Synechococcus sp. PCC 7335: one gene and its partners. The protein of the gene in region 3 interacts with the protein of the main gene of each other region in a pairwise test. Links are inferred from orthologs where the notes say so. Each region holds a gene or a part of one and is shown on either strand. Other genes may lie near its edges.

What was found. The genes of interacting proteins can lie anywhere in the genome.
Region 1: the proteins of S7335_RS04000 (region 3) and S7335_RS00705 interact in binary tests that used the Escherichia coli proteins (3 or more experiments, as listed by UniProt). The link is inferred for Synechococcus sp. PCC 7335 from one-to-one orthologs.
Region 2: the proteins of S7335_RS04000 (region 3) and rplL interact in binary tests that used the Escherichia coli proteins (3 or more experiments, as listed by UniProt). The link is inferred for Synechococcus sp. PCC 7335 from one-to-one orthologs.

The regions. Positions count from the first base shown.
Region 1 is NZ_DS989904.1:165,052-168,011, forward strand. It holds S7335_RS00705 (DNA polymerase III subunit gamma/tau), read right to left. Parts: upstream 2,620-2,960; coding sequence 382-2,619; downstream 1-381. Other genes in the region: pheT (phenylalanine--tRNA ligase subunit beta), read left to right, coding at 1-379; S7335_RS00710 (S-adenosyl-l-methionine hydroxide adenosyltransferase family protein), read right to left, coding at 2,728-2,960. UniProt on the Escherichia coli protein: Part of the beta sliding clamp loading complex, which hydrolyzes ATP to load the beta clamp onto primed DNA to form the DNA replication pre-initiation complex.
Region 2 is NZ_DS989904.1:2,505,692-2,508,679, reverse strand. It holds rplL (50S ribosomal protein L7/L12), read right to left. Parts: upstream 1,693-2,988; coding sequence 1,309-1,692; downstream 1-1,308. Other genes in the region: rplA (50S ribosomal protein L1), read right to left, coding at 2,824-2,988; rplJ (50S ribosomal protein L10), read right to left, coding at 1,875-2,396; S7335_RS10880 (hypothetical protein), read left to right, coding at 801-1,280; S7335_RS10885 (glycosyltransferase), read left to right, coding at 1-741. UniProt on the Escherichia coli protein: The binding site for several of the GTPase factors involved in protein synthesis (IF-2, EF-Tu, EF-G and RF3). Is thus essential for accurate translation.
Region 3 is NZ_DS989904.1:873,645-882,188, reverse strand. Bases 2,344-6,408 are described here. They hold S7335_RS04000 (DNA polymerase III subunit alpha), read right to left. Parts: upstream 6,072-6,408; coding sequence 2,544-6,071; downstream 2,344-2,543. Also shown: DNA repair protein RadA, read left to right, coding at 105-1,562; S7335_RS04005 (Uma2 family endonuclease), read left to right, coding at 1,629-2,234; S7335_RS03995 (efflux RND transporter periplasmic adaptor subunit), read left to right, coding at 6,605-7,963; S7335_RS03990 (efflux RND transporter permease subunit), read left to right, coding at 8,026-8,544. UniProt on the Escherichia coli protein: DNA polymerase III is a complex, multichain enzyme responsible for most of the replicative synthesis in bacteria. This DNA polymerase also exhibits 3' to 5' exonuclease activity. The alpha chain is the DNA polymerase catalytic subunit.

The DNA of each region.
Region 1 (2,960 bases), 710 kb from region 3 along the record:
GGAGGCGGTGTATGTCTTTGAGCTAGATTGGGCCGTATTAGAAATGTGTTTGACTGGAAAGCGTGGTAAGGCCGTTAAGTTTGAGGCCTTCTCTAGGTATCCAGCTTCTGATCGAGATCTCGCATTTTTTGCCCCAATTGAGGTAAACGTCGCTGAGCTGCAAAAGGCAATGAATAAATCGGGCGGCAAACTGTTAGAGTCAGTGACTCTATTTGATGAGTATCGTGGGCAAGGCGTACCGGAAGGCAGTCGCTCTTTGGCGTTTAGGCTAGTTTATCGAGCAAGCGATCACAACCTTACCGACAAAGATATCGATCCTATTCACCAAAAGATTCGCGCCACTTTAGAAAAAACCTACAAAGTTAGTCTGCGTAGCTAGGTCTAGAACGGAACATCTGGGCCAGGTGCAGAAGATTTGGGTCCTTGGTTAGAGTCTGTTTGTTCGGTCGATCCTGGTAGTGGAGGATCAGCATCGTCATCTAGATTAACAATCTGACCGTTGAAGAAGCTAGCAAATCGCTTTATCTTCTCTTGTTCTTGGTCAGCAAGCTGTCGATTAACAGACGCATCTAGCCTCGGATTAGATGGAGTACTCAGTTGCGTAACAGGTTTATGAACGTTGGGCACAGAGATATTTGAGCTATCTGACAGTTCGATATCTGCGCCACTGCTAATTTCTAGATAGCTGTTATTGGTAGATTGTCCATTCGATTGGTTACCTGGTTGATTGGTTGGCGGATTAGTCGGTTGATTTCTTTGTAGAGTCGAAGGCTGTGAGTGAGGCGAAAGGCCAGTGGATGAACTAGCAGATGACTGGGCAGCAGGATCTACTGGCTTTGACGTGTCGACAACTTCCAAAGATATTTTGATGGGTCGCTGAAAAACTGTTTGGAAAGCAGCTTCTAGATTGGGAATGCGCTCTCTAGCTGCTTTTTGAAGGGGAGCCGAACGAAATCCAACTTTTGCACCTACCCCATCAAAACCGAGTAGCATTCCCTGCTGAGACATCAACATCTGCGTCCCACGAGGTTGCAGCACCGCTAGGATCTGTTTCCACAAATCACTTAGATTACCGAAGGCAACAGCTATTGGCTTTTCTGGGGCTGCCGGCTTTAAGGGAGTGGGCTGTGTAGCAGAAGCAGCAGACGGATCTGATAACACTGCTGCCTTGGCTGGGTCTAGATTATTAGAAGAGGCAGAACTATCAGATAGTTCTGCTTTAGGTTCATTCGGTTCGCCTGGAATAGCTGGTAGTGATACGGGAGGCTCTGTTGGAGACTTGGAGGCACCGGTAGCAGCCGTCTGTGCTGGCTGATCTACCGAGGGCGGCACTGGATGCTGAATAGTTGATGCGATCGCAGGCTTAACGATTGGCGGCGTGATGCTAGGTGCAATCTTAGGCTTAACACTAGAGGTGATATCAGTCGCTGCTGTTGTCTCGCGCGCATTATCGACAGCGGCACTGTTAGCCCTGTTAGTAGCTGGGTTCGTAGCAGCGTTACTAGCAGGAGTACGCTTGGCCATCACCTCTAGCGCACTAGGTAGTAGTCCGGTCAGCGTAATTTCTAACCACAACCGTGGCTGAGTTGTATTTTTGATCTGAACTTCTGCGCTTTGGAGTTTCTGTTGGCTAGCAAGCAGCGCAGCAGCAGATAGCTTTTGCGCAAAAGGAATCATCTCAGCCCAGGTAGGTGAGGTAATTGCCACAAGATCGACGCGTTTGGGCGCACGTTTGGCAATTAGCAAATCGCGGTAGAACCCCACCAGGCTTTGCAGCACAATCAAAGGCTCTCTGCCCTTGTCCATTAGATGGCGAACGCGCTCTAGCAAGGCGGTGCTATCATCGGCGGCGATCGCTCTTACCAGATTCAGCAAATCTCGCTCAGGAACGGCCCCCACCAAGTCCCAAACCGTCTCAACCGTAATTTTATTGGCTTGCAAACTCAGCTGATCTAGCAGGCTTTCAGCATCACGCAATCCACCTTGAGAGATCTGAGCGACTAGCTGAATCGCGGATGGTTCAATTTGAATAGCCTCTTCAGCCGAAATATAGCTCAAATGTTTGATCATAGACGGCAGCGGAATGCGGCGAAAATCAAACCGCTGACAGCGAGAAATAATCGTCGGCAGGACCCTTTGAGGATCGGTCGTAGCCAGTACAAACACTACTCTGCTCGGTGGCTCTTCTAGCGTTTTAAGCAGCGCATTGAACGCAGCCGTACTCAGCATATGAACTTCGTCGAGCACGTAAAGCTTGTACCTGCATTGTACGGGTGCGAACTGCGATCGCTCGATCAGCTCGCGAATATTATCCACACCAGTATTACTTGCCGCATCGATTTCGACGACATCTAGCGCAATCCCTTGGATCACTGCTTGGCAAACGTCACACTGACCGCAGGGCTGAGCTGTTGGCACCTCTGAGCTAAGACAGTTGAGCGATTTTGCTAGGATCCGAGCACTAGACGTTTTGCCAGTGCCTCTAGGACCACAAAATAGATAAGCTGGAGCAATCCGCTTTTGCTCTAAGGCATGCGTGAGGGTTTGAGCGATCGCATCTTGACCCACTAGCTGAGAAAACGTTTGCGGTCGATACTTATGGTGAAGAGGTTCGTACAAGCGCTGCTAACCTGAGTACGGCTATCGCTACTAAGATATCGTCTCAGTGAAAAGATTGTCTAAACTATTGCATCTGATACTTGTTCGGGCAGTACCTATGCGCCGAAACTACTGCACTTCGGAAATTACTACAGAGAGCGGACTGCCAACTTCAGCCACACCTTGAAGTGTTTTAGCAGCGTTACCACAGCTACAGGCTATCTCTATCCACCCGTGGCTACCAACTACTGCACACAGCCTACCTACAGGGACATCAGCGTATGTGCTTACACCCGTAAATTCAAACTGACGATGGGGCGTTTCGAGCGCAACTTGCCAGGACCGGTTAGAGACCACCTCAC
Region 2 (2,988 bases), 1.6 Mb from region 3 along the record:
GCCGATATTGAACATTCATCTGATAATTTGCAGCGGCTAGTCACGAAGGCAGAATCTGAAAAGCTAGACCTAGTTTCTTTGATGGTGCAGCTACGAACTCAAAGTTTCTGGGAAGACCTGTTGATTCCTGCTTTTATCTTCTTCTTTCAGCTACTCTACCCGTTTCCATGGGTGAACAATCCTCAGAAGAAAACAGCCGCAGCAGCAGGAGGATGTGTCCTATTACGGTTCGACGCACTTTCAAGAATTAACGGTTTACAGGTCATTCGAAAAGCGCTGATTGATGACTGTGCGCTAGGCGCAGCGGTAAAAAAGAACGGCCCTATCTGGCTAGGTCTAAGCAACGAAGTAAAAAGTCTCCGCCCCTATCCTAGCCTGGAAAGCCTGTGGCAGATGGTAGCGCGAAGTGCCTATACACAATTGCACTACTCTCCTTTTTTGTTAGTAGGAACAGTTATTGGCATGGCGTTGGTGTACTGGGGGCCACCGTTGGGATTTTTGGTGGGTTTGGTAGTAGGCTCTAGAGTGATCGCGCTCTTAGGCTTACTCGGTTGGCTAATGATGGCGTTTGCTTACTGGCCAACGCTACGCTTATACAAAAGACCCGCCTGGATGGCATTTTTACTGCCTATCATCGCACTGCTCTATACGCTGATGACAATAGATTCGGCGCTGCAATACTGGACCGGTAAGGGTAGCGAATGGAAAGGGCGAATGTATAGCGATAGTCGTGTTAGCTAGCAAAGGCAACTATGGATCGGGACAACTATGGGTTGAGGTAACTATGGATTGGGGTAACTATGGATTGGCTTGAGATCAGCGCCCAACTTTCGCAAATTGCCGGCGTTATCTCCGTTATCTTTGCGGCGCTTTCTATTCGCTCCAACACTAAACTTAGCAAGAGGCAATGGAACGTCGATACGTTCAATCTCTACTTTGAGCGGCATCAGAATGCGGTAGATAGCTTTCCTCACAATGCCTTCTACAACCGCTTTGACGACGATAAACTGCCACCTCGCACCCCCGAACTCACCGCCGCTGTTCGCCGGTACTTATTTGTTATCCAAGCTGTAGACTATCTTGCTTATCAGGAATATCTCGATGATTCTATCTGGGACGTTTGGCGTAAAGACATGCAAAGAACATTAGGCTGCCAACTTATCTACCGAGAGTGGCCAGAGCTAAAACAAGACTTTATCGACTTTGAATCGTTTACTCAGTTTGTTGAACAGGCATTCAAGAATGCGCAAAAGGGAGACAGCAACGCTGACTCCCCTTAGTTATCGCTAGTACTAGGTGTTTTCGAACCTATTTAACAGTAACTTTAGCGCCTGCGTCTTCCAAAGTCTTCTTAGCTTCTTCAGCGGCGTCTTTAGCAACTGCTTCCTTAACAGTGACTGGCGCAGATTCCACCATTCCTTTGGCTTCTTTTAGACCTAAGCCCGTCATCGAGCGAACCGCCTTCAGAATAGCAATCTTCTTATCACCTGGAACCTCATCGAGGACAACGTCGAACTCAGTCTTTTCTTCGACTTCTTCAGCCGCGGCTGCACCACCGCCACCACCGGCAACTGCAACAGGTGCAGCCGCGCTTACGCCAAAAGCTTCTTCAATCTGAGAAACCAACTCAGAGGCTTCTAGTAGCGATAGAGTTTTCAGCTTTTCCAAAATTTCGTCAGTTGCAGTAGACATGACTGTCTCTCCTTTAGTTAGTTGTTAGTTATATCGCTAGCGCCGAGTACATCCGTACGCCAGCCGACCACTTTTACGCTCTCGAAGCAAAACGTTCACTGATTGATAACGTATAAGGCAAAGTGGCGAACCTATATGCGCTTTTGAACATGCTCTGTTGAAAGCATGCGCTCTGTTGAAAGCTATTCTTTCTCGGCGTAGGCTTTGATACCCCGACCAATCGAAGCGGGAACTTCCTTGATCCCGAGTGCTAGCTTTGTCGCGACAGCATTGATGCCAACCGCGATCTTTGCGTACAGCTCGTCCTTTGTAGGTAGATCAGCAAGTGCTTCAGCATCTTTCTGGCTCAGCAGTTTGCCTTCTAAGACACCGCCGCGTAGCTCAGTTTTCTTAGTATCTTTCTGAAACTTCTTGTATGCTTTGACCGCAGAACCAATATCTTCTTTGGTCAACAGAACAGCTGACGTTCCTGTTAGCAAAGATTCTAGCTCTTGCCACTGGTCTTGGTCAGCGATCGCCCGTTTGAGCAACGTGTTCTTAGAGATCTTGCAGGTCGCACCAGACTCACGTAGACGACCACGCAAATCGCTAATCTGGGCTACTGATAGCCCCTTGTAGTCAATTACAAAAGCCGATTCTGACGCTTCTAAAAGATCTTTCATCTCAGCGACGAGCGCCTGCTTATTCGCTAGAGTTCTTCCCATTCTATGTCACCTCCTTTTTTGTTTAGATTTTTCGTATATTCCTCACACACATAAACCCCAATCTAGAAACCAGATTGGGGCATACGTATCGAAGCAGTCTCGCGCAGTCTTGCATAGAGCTTAGCTATCAATCGCAAACCTCGGTAGGAGATTAAGTCTCAGTCTCTAAAACAACTAACCGCAAAAAGCCGATAGTTAAAATAGCTAGTGACACCTACTGTCTCTGGTCGCTATATTCGATTGTTGAAGGTTGTGAGCTATACACTATCGGAATCCGTGTTAGATTCCAGGACTAATTTTCTTCCATCTGCATCGCATTACCCGCAATGCCAACGTACTTATGCGCATCGAATGCTTAGCCTAACTAAGAACTCTATCCACAAAAGCGCAGCAAAGCGGTGGTATTTCTCTCACAAACGAAGTTCGATCAGCTTTCGCTGGAAACTAGCTCGCCTAGCTTTAGATCGCGTAAGGCCGAGACATCTACAGAAATAGATGGACCCATAGTCGACGATACAGATACCGAGCGCCAGAAGCGCCCCTTAGCTCCGGAAGGACGGTTGCGATCAATCGTCTCCTGCAGTGCCTTTAA
Region 3 (8,544 bases):
TCGCATTCTGCCGTCTTAGCTGCGTCCCATTGTTGAACAAGGTACGTATATACTACTTTTGTTGGTTGTTTTGTCCTTGTTGACGTTGTTAACGATGGTCGTCCATGGCTAAGACCCGTTCTATCTATATATGTAATGCCTGTGGCGCAGAGTCGCGTCAGCACTTTGGCAAGTGTCCTACCTGTGGTACCTGGAATTCTCTTGTTGAGCAGGTGGTTGAGTCTCAGCTGGCGGCGAGCACTCGTCCTAGTATGAAATCGCGCACGAGTAGTACTCGGCGCAAGAAAGTACCTCCTGTGCCTCGGCTGTCGCTAAGGTTTGATCAGATTCAGGACCATCCTCAAACGCGGATTCCTTCTGGCTATCACGAACTAGATCGCGTCTTGGGTGGGGGTATCGTGCCCGGATCTTTGGTGTTGCTAGGAGGAGATCCAGGTATCGGCAAATCCACGCTGCTTTTGCAAACAGCGAACCAGCTCGCGAAGGGCACGCCGATTCTTTACGTGTGTGCAGAAGAATCTGGGCAGCAGGTGAAGCTGCGATCGCTCCGCTTGGGGATCAACCAGAGTGAGCAGTCGAACGGTATTCAAGAAAATTTGTATCTCCTACCAGAAACGAACCTAGAAACTATTCTCGAAGAACTCGATTCGCTGCGGCCTAAGGTTGCCGTTATCGACAGTATTCAAGCTTTGTTCTATTCAGCACTGACCTCTGCACCAGGATCAGTTGCACAGGTTCGAGAATGTACATCGGCGCTAATGCAGCTAGCAAAAAAAGAGAACATTTCTCTGTTTATTGTGGGACATGTGACCAAAGAAGGGGCAATCGCCGGACCAAAAGTGTTGGAGCATCTAGTCGATACTGTTTTGTACTTTGAAGGTGATCGCTTTGCGAGTCATCGCCTACTGCGCTCTGTAAAGAACAGATTTGGCGCAACTCACGAACTGGGTGTGTTTGAGATGGTGGATAAGGGTTTAGAAGAAGTGCTCAATCCTTCTGAGCTATTTATGAGCAATCAAGAAGAGAATGTCCCTGGCGTAGCTACGATTGTTGCCTGTGAAGGGACGCGGCCCCTAGTAGTGGAATTGCAGTCTTTAGTCAGTCCGACTAGCTATAGTTCACCGCGGCGCTCGACCACAGGAATCGAATACAACAGATTGCTACAAATTCTTGCAGTTTTAGAGAAAAGAGTGGGCATTCCGCTTTCAAAACTAGATGCGTATGTGGCGTCTTCGGGGGGATTGAACGTAGGCGAACCGGCGGCAGATTTAGGGATTGCGGTGGCAGTAGCGGCGAGTTTTCGCGATCGCATTATCGACCCAGAGTTGGTTTTAATTGGCGAAGTGGGCTTGGGCGGCCAGATTCGCCCCGTCTCTCAGATGGAGCTGCGGCTAAAAGAAGCCGCGAAGCTAGGATTCAAGCGGGCGCTGGTGCCGAAAAGTCAGGGTCGGAATGATTTGGGTATGGAAGTGACTGAGGTTGGACGGGTGATTGATGCGATCGCCACTGCCCTAGCTAATTCAATCCAACACGAACCTCAGACAGCCTCCGTAGAAGACTAAAATCATTCAGACTAAATTAATTTACTATGTGGATATATCTACGACGTAGACTCAACCGTCAACCTTATGGTTCAGTCAAAGCTGAAGAAGCATCTCCCTTCTGGCTCCGAGCTACCTGATTCGGACGACATCCCTGTGGACAATGAGGATCAAAATCTCCTGCCAAATATCTTATTGTTTGTGCTCAATACGCTGTGGGAGCACCGCAAGGACTGGTTTTTTGCAGTAGACATGGGTGTTTACCATACAGCGGAAGGTAACCCTAGAGTACCGGTTGTCCCAGATGCATTCTTGAGCATAGGCGTTCCCCGTCATAGAGAAGGTGAGAATTTTAGGCGCAGCTATGTTGTCTGGGAAGAGAACGATGTTGTGCCTCTGATGACGCTCGAACTGGTTTCGTGGTCACCCGGTGGAGAGTATGCCAAAAAGATGGAAACATACCGCAATCTTGGCGTTCTCTACTACATTATTTACAACCCTTTCTATTGGCAAAGAGACAGACACCAGCCCTTTGAGGTTTATAAATTGGTAGACGGCAGCTATCAACTACAGATCGGCGAACCTTTTTGGATGGAAGAAGCAGGACTTGCCTTAGGTCGGTATATGGGGACTTTTGGGGGCGAAACTCGTGAGCTGCTAGTTGGTTTGATCAAAATGGCGAGCGTATTCTAACTTCAGAAGAGAAAGCAGAACGCTTAGCCGCTCAGCGGAACGCTTGGCCGCTCGATTGCGCGAGCTAGTGAGGATCCAGAATCGGTTTGACCGCAACGGTTGCTGTCATACTAACTTTGAGACCAATAACCCCGATTCAACACGATAAACCTAGGGATGCTAGTATTGCTACGCCCTTCGACAATTTGGGGTAAGCAATTAGAAGTTAGTATAATCTCGCTTTCCTAAGCAGCTTAATATGTCCAAACGTACGTCTGTAAGCGCTTCAGATTTTTGAACTCGACTTAAAAACTGGCTATACCGCTAACACTATACCGCTAACAGGGGAGTAGTTCGGGCGTTGAAGTTTGCAGCCTTAAGGGAAGCGACCGCGGTTTCAGCATTGAGTACGCGGTATTGGTTGCCTAGGCGGACGGCCTGTCTCTGGTTGTGGGTGCGAATGACGGCAATGACAGGGGTTTTGGCGGCGAACTTATTTTCTCCTTGATGTTCCCTAAGGATGTCGCGAAGGCGGTTTTGTTTTTCGATATCACCTGCGATCGCAGGGTCTAAATCCAGCATCACCATGCGCACGGTTTCAATCGGCTGAGCATCGTCGATAATCATCTGAGTGCGATCATCACGGCGATCGACTTTGCCCCACACCATCAGACGAGCGTCAGGTTTGATATATTGACCAATACGGGCATAGGCTTTGGGGAAGATGACCGCTTCAGCGTGGCCGGTTAAATCTTCGATCTGGACAACGGCCATAGAGTCTCCTTTCTTGGTGGTTACGGGCTTAACCATGCTGAGCATCACAATCGCGCTGAGGGTGACTTTTTCAGGCTTTTCTCCAAGTTCTGATAGCTCAATGGGTGCCAGGATCTTGGCTGAGTGCTGAATATTTTTGAGCGGATGATCGGAGATGTAGAAGCCCAAAAGCTCTTTCTCTAGCTTTAGTCTTTCTTGAGGGTCGTAGTCTTCTATAGGGGGAGCTTTAGGCGCAGATTCAAAGGTTGTTGTATGTGTGGGTTCATTGCTGGTGCCACCGCCGAGCATATCAAAGAGATTCCCCTGGCCGACTTCGCGGTCTTTGGCTCTTGATTGGGCCCACTCTATGACTAGCTCTAAATCGTGCATGAGCTGCTGACGGTTCGGCTCTAGGCTTTCTAGGGCGCCAGAAAGGATAAGCGCTTCAAGCGCTCTCTTGTTGACAGCGCGCAGATCAACGCGATCGCACAAATCCGCTAATGACTTAAACGGCCCTTCCTCTTCCCGGGATTTGATCAGCGCTTCAATGGCCCCTAGCCCTACATTTCGAACCGCAGACAGACCGAATAGAATCTGATTCTCCAAAGGCGTAAAGTCTACTTCCGAGCGATTGATATCTGGTGGCAGCACCTGAATACGCATGCTAAGGCAGCTAGCAATGTACATTTGCACCTTGTCTTGATCGCCACTGATCGCCGTCAGCAGCGCTGCCATGTACTCGACCGGATAATTTGCCTTCAAATAGGCGGTTTGAAACGTAACAAATCCGTAAGCCGTAGAGTGAGACTTGTTGAAACAATACTCTGCGAACAGCACCATCTGATCGAACAGATCGTTGGCGTTCTTCCGGGGAAACTCATTTTTCCTCGCTCCTTCAATGAATTCCTCCCGGTGCAGCTCCATCTCTTTTATTTTCTTTTTACCCATCGCCCTACGCAACAGATCGGCTCGCCCTAGCGAGTATCCGGCAAGGTCTTGAGCAATTTTCATGATCTGTTCTTGATAGACCATGATGCCGTAAGTCTCTCTTAGGATCGGCTCTAGAATCTTGTGAGCATAGTCGATCTTTTCTCGGCCGTGCTTACGATCGATGAATTTAGGAATTAGCCCCGCGTCTAGTGGACCAGGCCGATAAAGCGCTAGCACAGAAGAGATATCTTCTAGGCCTGAGGGTTTTAGCTCTTTGACAATCTGTCGCATTCCGGAAGATTCTAGCTGAAATACGCCTGCGAGTTCTCCACCTGCGAGCAGTTCGTAGGTCTTTGGATCGTCTAGCGGTAGCGCATCTAGATCGATTTCGATATTGTGCCTTGATTCAATATGATCCACCGCCTTTTGAATCATGGTCAGGTTCCGGAGACCCAAGAAATCCATCTTCAGCAGACCGATTGCCTCTACATCTTCCATGTAGTACTGCGTAATTACAGAGCCATCGTTGTTGCGTTGCAAAGGCACAATGGTATCTAGGGGATGCTCGGAGATCACCACACCGGCGGCGTGCATCCCAAAGGTCTTGTTGGTCCCTTCGATCGTGATGGCTGTATCAATCCAGCGCTGAAAGGTAACGTTAGTTCCAGGGATCAGTTCGCCGCTATCGTACTTTTCCTTGAACGTCGCATCGGGCGTTTTATCGGAAATCATGACGTTGAGCTTGGTTGGCTTTCCGCGTGAAACAGGAATGAGCTTGGCGAGTTTGTCGGACTCGTTGTAAGGGATATCGAGCACGCGGGCCACGTCTTTGAGCACCGCCTTGGAGGTCATGCGGTTGAAGGTGATGATTTGGGCAACGTGGTCGGTGCCGTATTTTTCGGTGACGTATTCGATCACTTTTTCACGCTTTTCGATACAGAAATCTGTATCAACATCCGGCATGGATTTACGCTCGGGGTTTAAGAACCGCTCAAACAACAGTCCATGATGAACCGGGTCGATGTTGGTGATGCCCATGGCGTAAGCAACGAGTGAACCTGCGGCCGAACCGCGCCCCGGTCCGACTGAGATGTTGTGATCACGTGCAAATTTGATATAGTCCCATACGACCAGAAAGTAAGTGGCAAAGCCCATTTGGTGCATCATTGCGACTTCGTAGGCCATGCGATCACGATACTCATCTGTCAGCGCCTCTCGGTTGCTTAGACGCATCCGTTCTAGCAAGCCATCCCAAGCCACCTTTTCCATGTAGCTTTCTTTGGTATGACCCTCTGGAATTGGGAAATTAGGAATCTGAGGATTTCCCAGGATGTTGTATTCTTCAACTTTGTCAGCTACCTCTTGAGTTCTTGAGACCGCATCTTCAATGATCTCAGGCGCTATGTGGTCACGAAATAAGCGGCGCATCTCTGCTTCTGACTTCAGATATTCCGTACCGCTGTAGCGTAGTCTCTTATCTTCTGAAATCAGCTTGCCAGTTTGAATGCACAGCAGCGCGTCATGGGCTTCTACATCAACACAAGAAATAAAGTGAGAATCGTTAGTAGCAACAATTTTAATGTCGAGTTCTTGAGCAATTCGAACAATCTCTACATTCACGATTCGATCTTCTGGTGAACCGTGATCTTGAATTTCTAAGTAGAAATCATCGCCGAGCAAATCTTTATACCACTGGGCAACTCTACGAGCGACATCTAGCCGCTTTTTAAGAATGGCTTGGGGAATTTCTCCCCCTAAGCAGGCGCTAGTGATAATTAGCCCTTCGTGATACTGCTCTAACAAATCTTTGTTAATACAGGGGCGGGAAAAAAGCCCCTTGCCCTGAACACCTTCTAAGTGAGAAACGGTAGTGAGCTTGACTAAATTTTTGTAGCCGATGTCGTTCTTGGCGAGGACGAGCTGGTGATATTTTGGCCGCTTTTCTTGCTTGGTGATGTCACCGTTGATCACGTACATCTCGTTGCCGATTATTGGCTTAATGCCTTTTTTGCGGCATACCTTTAGCAGCTCAATCGCACCGTACATGACGCCATGGTCTGTTAGAGCGATCGCATCCATCCCCAACTCTAGCGCTCTGTCGACTAACGGATCAATATGGCTAGCACCGTCTAGCAGGCTGTAGTCGCTATGAATGTGCAAACCAACAAAAGACATACCAACTTCTCCAAAAGACGAGGACGCTGTGGATCGAATACTCAGACGAGTAGTCAGTCAATGAAGTACTAGATGTAAAGTACAAACCTACTACCCTACTGCTAACTATCTCATTAAACTCTCATTAAAATCCATTAAAAGTAGAGCTGATGGACGCGAAAAGTATTTATTCCCTAACTGATTCCCTATCGACCGATTCCCCATTGATAGATGACCGATTCCCCCACCAGATATAGTAACCTTCGCAAGGTATTTCGAAGTATAAACGCTATCAATAGCGCTTGCTAGAATTAAGCGTTGATCGTTACAGAACTCATCTCACCCAGCTGATTAGGTCTTGCGCTAGTCTGACTGTGGATAGATGCATCAAGTATTAGAGCTATCCACAATTGCAGCGTCACCGAGATTCTAGAGCCACACAGGTAGAGCGACCATTCGCTAGCGTTTTCCTTTCAATAAAACTAAACCAAACCGACCAGTTTAGATATACTCACATAAGGCCCCTAGCACGAAAACTTCTCAGGCATTCCATAATGGCGACCACTTCTGATTCTGTGATCGGCTCTCTTAAACGGCGACCGTCTCGTAAATGGATTGCCTGGCTAGGCCTCCTGCTATTAGCAGGCGGACTGGGCTTTTTGTTCTGGCGTGTTTTTGCGAGTAGAGGAAACCCAGGGATGCAAGGGCCGCCCCCGGTTGCTGTCGAAGTAGAGCGGTTAGAATCAGAGTCTTTGCAAGACAGCGCTGAGTTCGTCGGTATCCTAGATGCTCAAGCTGGCGTTAGTTTGCAGCCAGAAGCAGACGGTCGTATCGTCCAAATTTTTGTGGATTCGGGTAATACTGTTGCGGCAGGTGCACCGATTATGCAGCTAAGCTCGCAGCGATCGCAATCTGACTACAATGCGGCGCTAGCAAGCGTGAGTGCTGCCCGCTCTAGTCGCGATACGGCTAGGGCTCAATTGCGTGCGGCTAGAGCTAGGCAAACCGAGCTGCTCGCGGATTTAGAGCTACGGAATAACGACTATGATCGGACAGCGGCGCTAGTGGCACAAGGCGCATTGCCCCAGAATCAATTAGATGAAGTGGTTCGCGATCGTACCGTTGCTGAGTCCGCCCTAGCCTCGTCTAGAGAAGAAATCGCCGCTCTAGAAGCGAGTCTGACAGGAGCAGAAGCCACCCTCGAACAAGCTAACGCTAACGCCGCAGCAACCCAGCAAGATCTTTTAGACAAGACAGTTACTGCCCCAATAGCAGGCATCGTTGGCGATATCCCTGTGAACTTAGGTGACTATGTACAAGCGGGTGACCAGTTAGCAACCATCACTCAAAATCAAGATCTTGATTTGGAAATCGCGATTCCGATCAACGAAGCAGATCGGCTGCGAACAGGACTGCCAGTCGAACTGAGCTTGTTTGGCAGTGACGATACTATTGCAACGGGTGCGATTAACTTCATTTCGCCGACTACTGATACCGATACTCAAACCGTTCTCGCCGAGGCCCGATTTTCCACCCCGCGTCAGCCGCTTCAAGACGATCAGCGCCTAGAGGTTCGGGTCATTTGGGATGAGCGTCCAGGTATCTTGATCCCTTCCACTGCCATCACGAGATTGGGCGGGGAGACTTTTGTGTTTGTTCCAGGTGAACCCGATCCTCCTGAAGAAGGCGAGGATAGCGGTCCACCGCCTGGACAAGCCGGAGGGCAAGCAGATGGTCCCCCACCTACCGTAGCAAAGCTGATGCCCGTAGAGCTAGGCAGCCTGCAGGGCAACGAATATCAGGTGCTAGAAGGCCTAGAAGCCGGCGACACCATTATCACAGAAGGCATATTGAACCTTCGTGACGGCGTGCCTATCGACACTAGCGGTGGTAGCAGTCCGCCGGAGGGTTAAGGCCCGGCTTTACAATCTGCTTGGCGTATTAGCTTTTTTCCTCTCCTCTCCTCGGCGTTTTCATGTTCGTCAACTACTTTATTAAGCGGCCCGTATTCGCTACTGTCTGTGCCTTAATTTTGCTATTAGCGGGGGCGGTCAGTATTCCCACCTTGCCCATTGCCCAGTACCCGGATATCAGTCCGACGCAGGTCAATGTCACTGCGAACTACATCGGCGCAGATGCAGAAACCGTTGAACGGGGGGTAACTTCCATCATTGAACGACAGATCAATGGTGTAGAGGGCATGCGATACATGACCTCTAATAGCAGTAATGACGGTATTAGCAACATCGTCGTTACCTTTGATTCAACTCGCGATAAAGATATCGCTGCTGTCGATGTCCAAAACCGAGTCTCTCTTGCAGAACCCCAGCTTCCAGAGACTGTTAATCAAACAGGCGTAACCGTCTCTAAAGAGACCAGCAATATTCTGCTGGCAATGAGCTTGTACACCGAAGACGACCAGTACGACGACACGTTCTTAAGTAACTACGCCGATCTGTACGTCGCAGATGCGCTACAGAGGGTGCCAGGTGTG